Regions from separate parts of the Streptomyces sp. NPDC031479 genome, predicted to be linked through region 2. Evidence: riboswitches for the same ligand, from Rfam matches in the RefSeq annotation. Region 2 holds a riboswitch; each other region holds the start of a gene.
The links. A riboswitch is a leader RNA that binds a small molecule or an ion and turns the genes downstream of it on or off. The one in region 2 is predicted to bind cobalamin.

Region 1: linked by a shared signal. The riboswitch ahead of ACZ5D2_RS06130 (ribonucleoside-diphosphate reductase subunit alpha) and the one ahead of metE (5-methyltetrahydropteroyltriglutamate--homocysteine S-methyltransferase) in region 2 are both predicted to bind cobalamin.
Region 3: linked by a shared signal. The riboswitch ahead of ACZ5D2_RS05060 (energy-coupling factor ABC transporter permease) and the one ahead of metE (5-methyltetrahydropteroyltriglutamate--homocysteine S-methyltransferase) in region 2 are both predicted to bind cobalamin.

The regions. Positions count from the first base shown of each region.
Region 1 covers NZ_JBVIKC010000003.1:253,901-257,186, forward strand. Annotated here, with positions in the region: gene ACZ5D2_RS06115 (YbdD/YjiX family protein) at 1-73, shown strand, start outside; gene ACZ5D2_RS06120 (Uma2 family endonuclease) at 129-713, opposite strand; gene ACZ5D2_RS06125 (GNAT family N-acetyltransferase) at 792-1,289, shown strand; cobalamin riboswitch at 1,355-1,479, shown strand; gene ACZ5D2_RS06130 (ribonucleoside-diphosphate reductase subunit alpha) at 1,621-3,286, shown strand, end outside.
Region 2 covers NZ_JBVIKC010000007.1:240,861-244,146, forward strand. Annotated here, with positions in the region: gene ACZ5D2_RS11415 (PP2C family protein-serine/threonine phosphatase) at 1-537, opposite strand, end outside; cobalamin riboswitch at 900-1,100, shown strand; gene metE (5-methyltetrahydropteroyltriglutamate--homocysteine S-methyltransferase) at 1,277-3,286, shown strand, end outside.
Region 3 covers NZ_JBVIKC010000003.1:18,493-21,778, reverse strand. Annotated here, with positions in the region: gene cbiQ (cobalt ECF transporter T component CbiQ) at 1-332, opposite strand, end outside; gene ACZ5D2_RS05065 (energy-coupling factor ABC transporter substrate-binding protein) at 336-719, opposite strand; gene ACZ5D2_RS05060 (energy-coupling factor ABC transporter permease) at 716-1,426, opposite strand; cobalamin riboswitch at 1,456-1,673, opposite strand; gene ACZ5D2_RS05055 (flavodoxin family protein) at 1,793-2,515, shown strand; gene ACZ5D2_RS05050 (AMIN-like domain-containing (lipo)protein) at 2,547-3,074, opposite strand; gene ACZ5D2_RS05045 (SsgA family sporulation/cell division regulator) at 3,150-3,286, opposite strand, start outside.

The sequences.
Region 1 (3,286 bases), on a different contig from region 2:
CCGGCGCGCCTTCGAGCGGGCCCGTACGGACGCCCGCGAGGCGGACCCGCGCGAGGGCTTCCGCTGCTGCTGAACCCCTGCCGCGCGCACGAAGGGCCCCGCCGGACCGGCGGGGCCCTTCGGCGCACTCAGCGCACCCAGTCCTTCAGGACTTCCGTCCGCAGGGTGAGGGAGACCGGGTCGGGGAGGGCGATGTCCGTCCCGTACGGCACGATGTGGACGCTCTCGTACCGGCGGCCGTTCGGCTGGCTGTAGACCGAGAGCTCGCACTTGGCCCGGTCGATCAGCAGGTAGACGGGGATGCCCGTCTCCGCGTACGCGCGCGGCTTCTCGACGTGGTCCCGCCGCTGCGTGTCGGAGTCCCATGACGTCACCTCGACGGCCATGAGGACCGGAGCGGGATCGACCCAGTCACCCTGGCCGACGAAGGCCTGAGAAGGCGCCAGCACGGCGTCCGGGATGGCCCGTCCTTCGCGGTATTCCTGAGCCCTGATCCCCTGTCCCCCGTGCAACCAGAGCTCCGGCCGGTGTTGCATGCAGATCCGCGTCAGCCACTGGATGATCATCTGGTGGTCGCCGTCCGGCATGGCCTTGCTCCTGATGACCCCGTCGATGAACTCCAGCCGTGTCCCCTCCCTCTCACGGGCGGCTGTGCGCGCCACGGCCTCGAAGTCCTCGGGCAGCATGTGGGGCCGGTCGGTCATCACGGTCATGCCTCGCTCGCCTTCCTCGACGGTGCCGATTCCGACGATAGCGCCGGGCACCGTCACGCGTGGCGCACACTCGACGGCATGGACATCGAGATCAGGACGGCGAGGGCCGCCGAGTACGACCGGCTGGGCGAGATCACCGGGCAGGCCTACACCGGGGACGGGCTGCTCGACCTGAACGAGGACGACACCTACCTGAACGTCCTGCGGGACGTCGCCGGCCGGGCCGGGGACGGGGAGGTGATCGTCGCCGCGCGGGACCAAGAGGTCCTCGGAGGAGTGACGTTCGCCGCACCGGGGAGCCCCCTCGCCGACATCGCGGGCCCCGGCGAGGCCGAGTTCCGGATGCTGGCCGTGGCCGCCGAGGCGCGCGGGGCGGGGGTCGGGGAGGCCCTGGTGCGGGCCTGCGTCGACCGCGCGCGGGCCCTGGACGGGGTGTCGGCGCTGGTGCTGTCCACCCAGCCCGCCATGCTCGGCGCCCAGCGGATCTACGCCCGCCTGGGATTCGTACGCACTCCGGAGCGGGACTGGGCGCCGGTCCCCGCGCTGACCCTGCTCACGTACCGGCTGGAGCTGTAACACCACGCTCAGCAAGGGGCCGACACAACATGTGGGGGGTCACGCATCGGGCCGCCCCCACATGTATGCTCATCCTCGCTGTCGCCGCAGGGGAATCCGGTGTGAATCCGGAACTGTCCCGCAACGGTATGACGTGCACCCATTGGTGCATTCTGCAAGTCCGAGGACCTGTCGGCAGCGCGCCCGGATCGACCGACCCGGGTAGAGACACGTCCGGGCCTCGCGGTTGGGCCGGTGGACGCCATGCGGCACGTCGCGCCTTCCCGTGCGCCCGCATGCGCCCGCCCGCGCCCCCGCCGATGACCGGGCCGAGCGAGGGAGAGCTCCCGCCGTGACCATCGCGCCTTCCGCACCGCGCGCCGAGTCCACTTCTGGCGACACCACCGAAGGCCCGGGGGCCGCGCTGCTGCGTACTCTCACCGAGCTGACCGTCGACCTCCCCGACACCGACCCGGGCCGGGTCGCCGCCGCCGCCCTGCGCGGCCGCAGCGCCGTCGCGGACGAGGCCGAGCTGCGGGGGCTGGCCACCGAGGCCGCCGCGGGCCTGATCTCCGAGGACCCGGCGTACTCCCGCCTCGCCGCCCGCCTGCTGACGCTGGCCGTGGCCGACGAGGCCGCGGGCCAGGGTTCGGCGTCCTTCGCCGAGTCCGTCGCCGTCGGCCACCGCGAGGGCCTGATCGCGGACCGCACCGCCGAGTTCGTCGCCCTCCACGCGGCCCGCCTGAACTCCCTGGTCGAGCACGCGCTCGCCGAGGGCGCGGACGACCGCTTCGGCTTCTTCGGCCTGCGCACCCTGCACAGCCGCTACCTGCTGCGCCACCCGATCACCCGTCAGGTGATCGAGACCCCGCAGTACTTCATGCTGCGCGTGGCCTGCGGCCTCGCCGAGAACGACACCGTCCAGGCCGTCGAGGAAGTCGCCTCCCTCTACCGGCTGATGAGCCGCCTGGACTACCTGCCGTCCTCCCCCACGCTCTTCAACTCCGGCACCCGCCACCCGCAGATGTCCTCCTGCTACCTGCTGGACTCCCCGCTGGACGAGCTGGACTCGATCTACGACCGCTACCACCAGGTCGCCCGCCTCTCCAAGCACGCCGGCGGCATCGGCCTCTCGTACTCGCGCATCCGGGCCCGCGGCTCCCTGATCCGCGGCACCAACGGCCACTCCAACGGCATCGTCCCGTTCCTGAAGACCCTCGACGCCTCCGTCGCCGCCGTCAACCAGGGCGGCCGCCGCAAGGGCGCCGCCGCCGTCTACCTGGAGACCTGGCACGCGGACATCGAGGAGTTCCTGGAGCTCCGCGACAACACCGGTGAGGACCAGCGCCGCACCCACAACCTGAACCTGGCCCACTGGGTGCCGGACGAGTTCATGCGCCGCGTGAACGCCGACGCCGACTGGTCGCTGTTCTCCCCGGCCGACGTCCCCGAGCTGGTGGACCTGTGGGGCGACGAGTTCGACGCCGCCTACCGCAAGGCCGAGGCGTCGGGCCTGGCCCGCAAGACCATGCCCGCCCGTGACCTGTACGGCCGGATGATGCGCACCCTCGCGCAGACCGGCCAGGGCTGGATGACCTTCAAGGACGCCTCCAACCGCACGGCGAACCAGACCGCCGAGCCGGGCACCGTCGTCCACTCCTCCAACCTCTGCACCGAGATCATCGAGGTCACCAACGACGGCGAGACCGCCGTCTGCAACCTCGGCTCGGTCAACATGGGCGCCTTCGTCGTGGACGGCGAGATCGACTGGGAGCGCCTGGACGAGACCGTCCGCACGGCCGTGACCTTCCTCGACCGCGTGGTGGACATCAACTTCTACCCGACCGAGCAGGCGGGCCGCTCCAACTCCCGCTGGCGGCCGGTGGGCCTGGGCGCGATGGGCCTGCAGGACGTCTTCTTCAAGCTGAAGCTGCCGTTCGACTCGGCCGAGGCGAAGGCCCTGTCCACCAAGCTCTCCGAGCGCATCATGCTGGCCGCCTACGAGGCCTCCTGCGACC
Region 2 (3,286 bases):
GAAGGCGCGCCCGTCACCCCGCTCGGAGAGGTAGAGGTCTCCGTAGGTCTCGCCGCGGACGCTGATGGCGACGCCGAGGAGGGTGCTCATCCGTGGGTGGCCGGGCGGGAACCCGACCGAGGACGGATGGGCGGAGATGTCGTCGACCCGCAGCGGTTCGGGGTGGCGGATCAGGTATCCGAGTACGCCCAGACCGCCGGGAAACCCCACGTCGGCCAGGGCCGCGCGTTCCTCCTCGGAGAGGCCGACGGCGATGAACTGCGCCAGCCGCTCTCCGGAGTCGTCCAGTACGCCGAGTGCCCCGAAGCGGGCGCCGACCAGCTCCATCGCGGTGGTCACGATGCGGTTCAGCACCGCCGGCAGTTCCACCTCCCGGGTGATGGCCACCACCGCACCCAGCAGGCCCTCGATCCGGGCCCTGGCCGCGGCCAGGGCCCGCAGCCGCTCTTCGATCCGGCCCAGCTCGGCTTCCAGGCGCAGCAACGGGTCGGGTTTGGGCGCCCGCTTCGCCCGCTCCCCCTCCCTGCCGCCCGCCATCACGATCGCCCGGTGGACCGGGACGCGGACGTCCGCTCCCGCTCACCGCACGGGGCGCCGTGCTCCACCGCGGCGGCATGGTTGCGAGCCGGTGCCCGTCCCGCGCCCCCGGGGCCCGCCCGGCGCTCGCGCCGGATCCGGTCATCAAGCCGCTCAAGCGATCGGTACACCCACGGACTCCTGACACGACCGTGCAACAGCCCACAGGATGGCCCGCCGACGGCACGTCACCGGGCATTCCGCCGAAAGCGGCATGTCTCATGCAGCCGGAGGGCTTGCGGCCCGCGTCCCGTCCCGTTTCGCCGTCCGGATGATGGACGGGGCTCGCCGCTGGGCGATCTTCCGCCCTAGGGTGGCCGGTGCAGCTGGTTCGCCCCGTCCGCCAGGCGGGATGCGTCGTAAGAGGGAACCCGGTGGGAATCCGGGACTGCCCCGCAGCGGTGAGCGGGAACGACCGCCGTCATACGCACTGGGACCGGACAACGGTCCTGGGAAGCGACGGCCAGTAGGGGCCCGCCGGGAGACCGGCAGGCGTGCCCGCGAGTCCGAAGACCTGCCCGTTGCCCGTACGCGGACGATTCCCGTGCGGAGATCCCGGTGACCTCGTGGGCGGGTCGGCGTACACGACGAGCGGCACGCGCGGTGCATCCCCGCGCCGTGGTCCGCGCGTTCTGCCGTTCCTTCGCGTCCGCGTCCCCTCACCGGGACGTCCAGGACACATCTCGCGAAGGAGAGTTCCGTGACAGCGAAGCCCGCGGCCGCGGCAGCACGAGCCACTGTGTACGGCTACCCCCGTCAGGGTCGGAACCGCGAACTGAAGAAGGCCGTCGAGGGTTACTGGAAGGGCCGCGTCACCGCCGAAGCCCTCCGGCGGACAGCCGCCGGCCTCCGCCGCTCCAACTGGCGGCAGCTGGCCGATGCGGGCATCACCGAGGTGCCGACCGGCGACTTCTCGTACTACGACCACGTCCTGGACACCAGCGTCATGGTCGGCGCCGTCCCCGGTCGGCACCGCGCGGCGGTCGCCGAAGACGCCCTCGACGGCTACTTCGCGATGGCCCGCGGCACCCAGGACGTCGCCCCGCTGGAGATGACCAAGTGGTTCGACACGAACTACCACTACCTGGTCCCCGAACTCGGCCCCGACACCGTCTTCACCGCCGACTCCACGAAGCAGGTCGCCGAGCTGAAGGAGGCCCTCGCGCTCGGGCACACGGCCCGCCCCGTCCTCGTCGGACCCCTCACCTACCTCCTGCTGGCCAAGCCCGCCCCGGGCGTGGCCGCCGGCTTCCGGCCGATCACCCTCCTCGACCGGCTGCTGCCCGTCTACGCCCGGGTCCTCGCCGATCTGCGCGCCGCCGGCGCCGAGTGGGTCCAGCTGGACGAACCGGCCCTGGTCCAGGACCGCACCCCGGCCGACCTGGACGCCGCCGCCCGCGCCTACCGCGAGCTGGGGGCGGCCACCGACCGTCCGAAGCTGCTGGTCGCCTCGTACTTCGGCCGGCTCGGCAGCGCCCTCCGGGTGCTCGCCGCCGCCCCCGTCGAGGGGCTGGCGCTGGACTTCACCGACGCCGGCGCCGCGAACCTCGCCGACCTCGCGGCCGTAGGCGGGCTGCCCGGCAAGCGGCTCGTCGCGGGCGTGGTCAACGGCCGCAACATCTGGATCAACGACTACCGGAAGTCCCTGGCCACCCTCGGAACCCTGCTCGGCCTCGCCGACCGGGTCGACGTCGCCGCCTCCTGTTCCCTCCTCCACGTCCCGCTGGACGCCGCGGCCGAGCGTGACATCGACCCGCAGATCCGTCGCTGGCTCGCCTTCGCCCGCCAGAAGACCACCGAGATCACCACCCTCGCCCGCGGCCTCGCCCAGGGCACCGGCACGATCGCCGCCGAACTCGCCGCGAACCGGGCCGACCTGGCTTCCCGCGCGGGCTCCGCCCTCACCCATGACCCCGCGGTCCGGGCCCGGACCGCCGCGATCGGCGAAGCCGACGCGCGCCGGGCGCAGCCCTACGCGCGGCGCACCGCCGCCCAGCGCGCCCACCTGGGCCTGCCGCTCCTGCCGACGACCACCATCGGCTCGTTCCCGCAGACCGACGAGCTGCGCCTCGCCCGCGCCGACCTGCGGGCCGGCCGGATCGACACGGCCGGCTACGAGGAACGGATCAAGGACGAGATCCGCGAGGTCCTCTCCTTCCAGGAGAAGGCCGGGATCGACGTCCTGGTGCACGGCGAACCCGAACGCAATGACATGGTCCAGTACTTCGCGGAGCAGCTCACCGGCTACGTCGCCACCCGGTACGGCTGGGTGCAGTCCTACGGCACCCGCTACGTCCGCCCGCCGGTCCTGGCCGGGGACGTCTCCCGCCCCGAGCCGATGACCGTGCGCTGGACCTCGTACGCCCAGTCGCAGACGGCCAAGCCGGTCAAGGGCATGCTGACCGGCCCGGTCACCATGCTCGCCTGGTCCTTCGTACGCGACGACCAGCCCCTCGGGGACACCGCCCGCCAGGTGGCACTCGCCCTGCGGGACGAGGTGGGCGACCTGGAGGCGGCGGGCACTTCGGTCATCCAGGTCGACGAGCCGGCCCTGCGCGAGACCCTCCCGCTGCGGGCCGCCGACCACGCGGAGTACCTCGACTGGGCCACCGAGTCCTTCCGGCTCACGACCAGCGGTGTCCGGCCGGACACCCAGATCCACACGCACATGTGCTACGCGGAGTTCGGTGACATCGTCCGGGCCATCGAC
Region 3 (3,286 bases), on a different contig from region 2:
GCCGAGGTGCGCAGCAGCAGCTCCCCGGCGTGCCGGGGCCCGTCCGGCGCCAGGGAGACGAAACCGGCGGGTCCGCCCAGCGACACCAGCAGCGGCAGCGCCCCGGTCACGCAGAAGCCGAGCGGCACCCGGAAGGCCCGCCACAGCTGCCGCCCCGCCACCCCCGCCGGGCCGAGCAGCACGGCCAGGGTCGCCGCGGCGACCAGCGGCCCGCCGGGCCAGGGCGGCAGGGACACGGCGGTGACGGTCAGGCCGAGTCCCAGCAGGGCCTTCTCCAGGGGGTGGCGGCGGCGCCAGCGGCTGGAGTGCGCCGCCACGTCGATCGGCAGCACCGCCTACGACTCCGCGACGGTCGTGGCGCCGGGCCCGGCGGCGGACCCGGCGGCGGACCCGGCCGGGTCCGCGGAGGCCGCGGCCGCCTGGGCGAGGCCCTGCCGGCGACCCTTGCGCACGCCGAAGTAGTACGCCAGCACGCCCGCGCCGAGCGCCGCCTGGAGGGCGAACAGCGCCGACTCGATCTCCCCGGACGGGGGTTCGTACAGCGGCGAGAACCAGGGTTGGTAGTCGGGCTTCAGCTCGGTGATGGCCGACTCCGCCTGTGCGTCGGCGCCCGTGAACGGCTCCTCCTCGCCGTCGCCGAGCCCCAGTGCGAGCGGGAGCACGGCCAGCGCGGCCACCAGGAGCAGCAGCAGGGTGTTGATCTTCGCGTTGCGGGTCATCGGACCGTCGCCTCCTTCTGCGCGCCGGCCGCGCCGGCCGCGCCGGTCAGCTTCGCGACCCCGAGCCGGACCAGGTCCGACTTGCTGGACTGCATCAGCAGGCGCATCACGAGCACCGTCAGCAGCCCCTCGCTCACCGCGAGCGGGATCTGCGTCAGGGCGAAGATCCCCGCGAACTTCTCCAGCGCGCCCCAGAAGCCGCTGCCCGGGTCCGGGAAGGCCAGCGCCAGCTGGACGGAGGTCACGCAGTAGGTGACGAGGTCGGCGAAGAAGGCGCCCAGGAAGACGGTCACCATCAGCGGCGCACCGGACTTCCGCAGCAGCCGGTAGACGGCGTAGCCGGCCCAGGGCCCGGCGATGGCCATCGAGAAGACGTTGGCGCCGAGGGTGGTGAGCCCGCCGTGCGCCAGCAGCAGGGCCTGGAACAGCAGGGTGATCGTACCGAGCACCGCCATGACGGGCGGCCGGAAGAGGATGGCGCCGAGCCCGGTACCGGTCGGGTGGGAGCAGCTGCCCGTCACCGAGGGGATCTTGAGCGCGGACAGGACGAAGGTGAACGCCCCCGAGGCCCCGAGCAGCAGGGTGCTCTCCGGATGGGCCTTCACCTCGCGGGTGAGGGCGCGGACTCCGTGGACGACGAACGGGGCGGACGCGGCGCCCCAGGCGACCGCGTGCAAGGGGGGCAGGAACCCCTCGGCTATATGCATGAGTAGAGAGACCTCTCCAGCACCTCGTGGATGGACGACGCGCCCCGGCCGGTCTCCTGGCTCACGGGTACTGATGCCCTGACTCCGCCTTCCCGGGGCCGTGCGGTCTCCCGCGCGGGCCCAGTGGCTTCCCGCAGGAGTAGAGCCGGACTTCCCGATCACAGTGGCGAGGGCCGCACCGGTTTTCCACCGGTTTCCCGAACACCAAGGCCAGCTGACCCTAGTCGCCAGGACGGACCGGTAACAACCCGCCCCAATTCGGCCGTTCGGGTGGCCGGATCCGGCGTGAGCGCCACCCGGCGCGACGCGGCCCGGACGGACGCGGTCCGCTGGCGGCCCCCGCCGACCCGGGGAAGGGTGGGGCGCATGGCTTCCGACACCCAGGGCTTCGACTACTCGGACCTCTCCGCCGTCTTCGTCAACTGCACCCTCAAGCGCTCGCCCGAGACCAGCAACACCGAGGGGCTGATCGCGAAGAGCCGTGCCGTCATGGAGGCGGCCGGCGCACGGACCTCACTGGTGCGGGCCGTCGACCACGACATCGCGACCGGGGTCTGGCCCGACATGACCGAACACGGCTGGGAGAGCGACCAGTGGCCGGTCCTCTACAGCCAGGTCATGGACGCCGACATCCTCGTGCTCTGCGGCCCGATCTGGCTCGGCGACAACAGCTCCGTCATGAAGCAGGTCATCGAGCGGCTCTACGCCTGCTCCTCCCTGCTCAACGACCGCGGCCAGTACGCCTACTACGGGCGGGTCGGCGGAGCGCTGATCACCGGCAACGAGGACGGGGTCAAACACTGCGCCATGAACATCCTCTACAGCCTCCAGCACCTGGGCTACGCCATCCCGCCCCAGGCCGACGCCGGCTGGATCGGCGAGGCCGGCCCCGGACCCTCCTACCTGGACCCCGGATCCGGCGGACCCGACAACGACTTCACCAACCGCAACACGGCCTTCATGTCCTGGAACCTCATGCACCTGGCGGCCCTCCTCAAGCGCGCGGGCGGCATCCCCGCGCACGGCAACCAGCGCTCCCTGTGGGACGCGGGCTGCCGCTTCGACTTCCCGAACCCGGAACACCGCTAGCGGTGCGGCGTCCCGGGCCGGGCCGCCGGTTTCAGCAGGTGTTCGGGTGCGCGACGTCCACCACGTACCGCTCGGGCGAGTGGAGGACCGTGGTGGTGAAGGCGGGCTTGGTGTCGAAGGCGGCGCCGAAGGTCACGTACCCCTCGTAGTCGCCGGTCAGGGCGAGGCCCTTGAGCTTGCTGAGGTAGATCTTCTGGAGCTTGGGCCCCTGGTAGACGTTCTGCCCCGCGTCGTCGTGACCGGCGGCGGGGTGCAGGCGGATCTCCAGGAAGTACTTCCCGGCCAGCGGGACGGGCTTGCCGGACCCGTCGTAGACCAGCTGGGAGACGGGCGTGACGGTGACCGGGGGCACGGAGCCCTGGAGGTCGATGACGATCCGGTCGTACGTGCAGTGACCGCCCCAGCGGGCGTTGACGACGAGCGGGGTCGGGGTGCGTACGGACGGAGCGGCGGACGCGGCGGCCGAGGCCGGTGCGGCGAGCGCGAGCCCGGCGGTGAGCAGGGCACCCGTGGCCAGGGCCACGGCCCGGCGGCGGCGCGGGCGGTTCAGGTGACGCATGACGTCCCCCCGATTCTCGTGAGACGGGGACTGGCTGTCACCGGGTAAGACACCCGTGCGGTGCCCGCGGTTCCCTCAGTACGCGAGGAGGGCGCTCAGCTCCGCGTCCAGGTCGTAGTGGCGCCGTTCCTCCCCCCGCGGGACCAGCTCGGTGAGCCGTCGGCACAGCTCGCGCACGTCCTTGGCGCGGGCGGAGACCACACAGCTCTGCG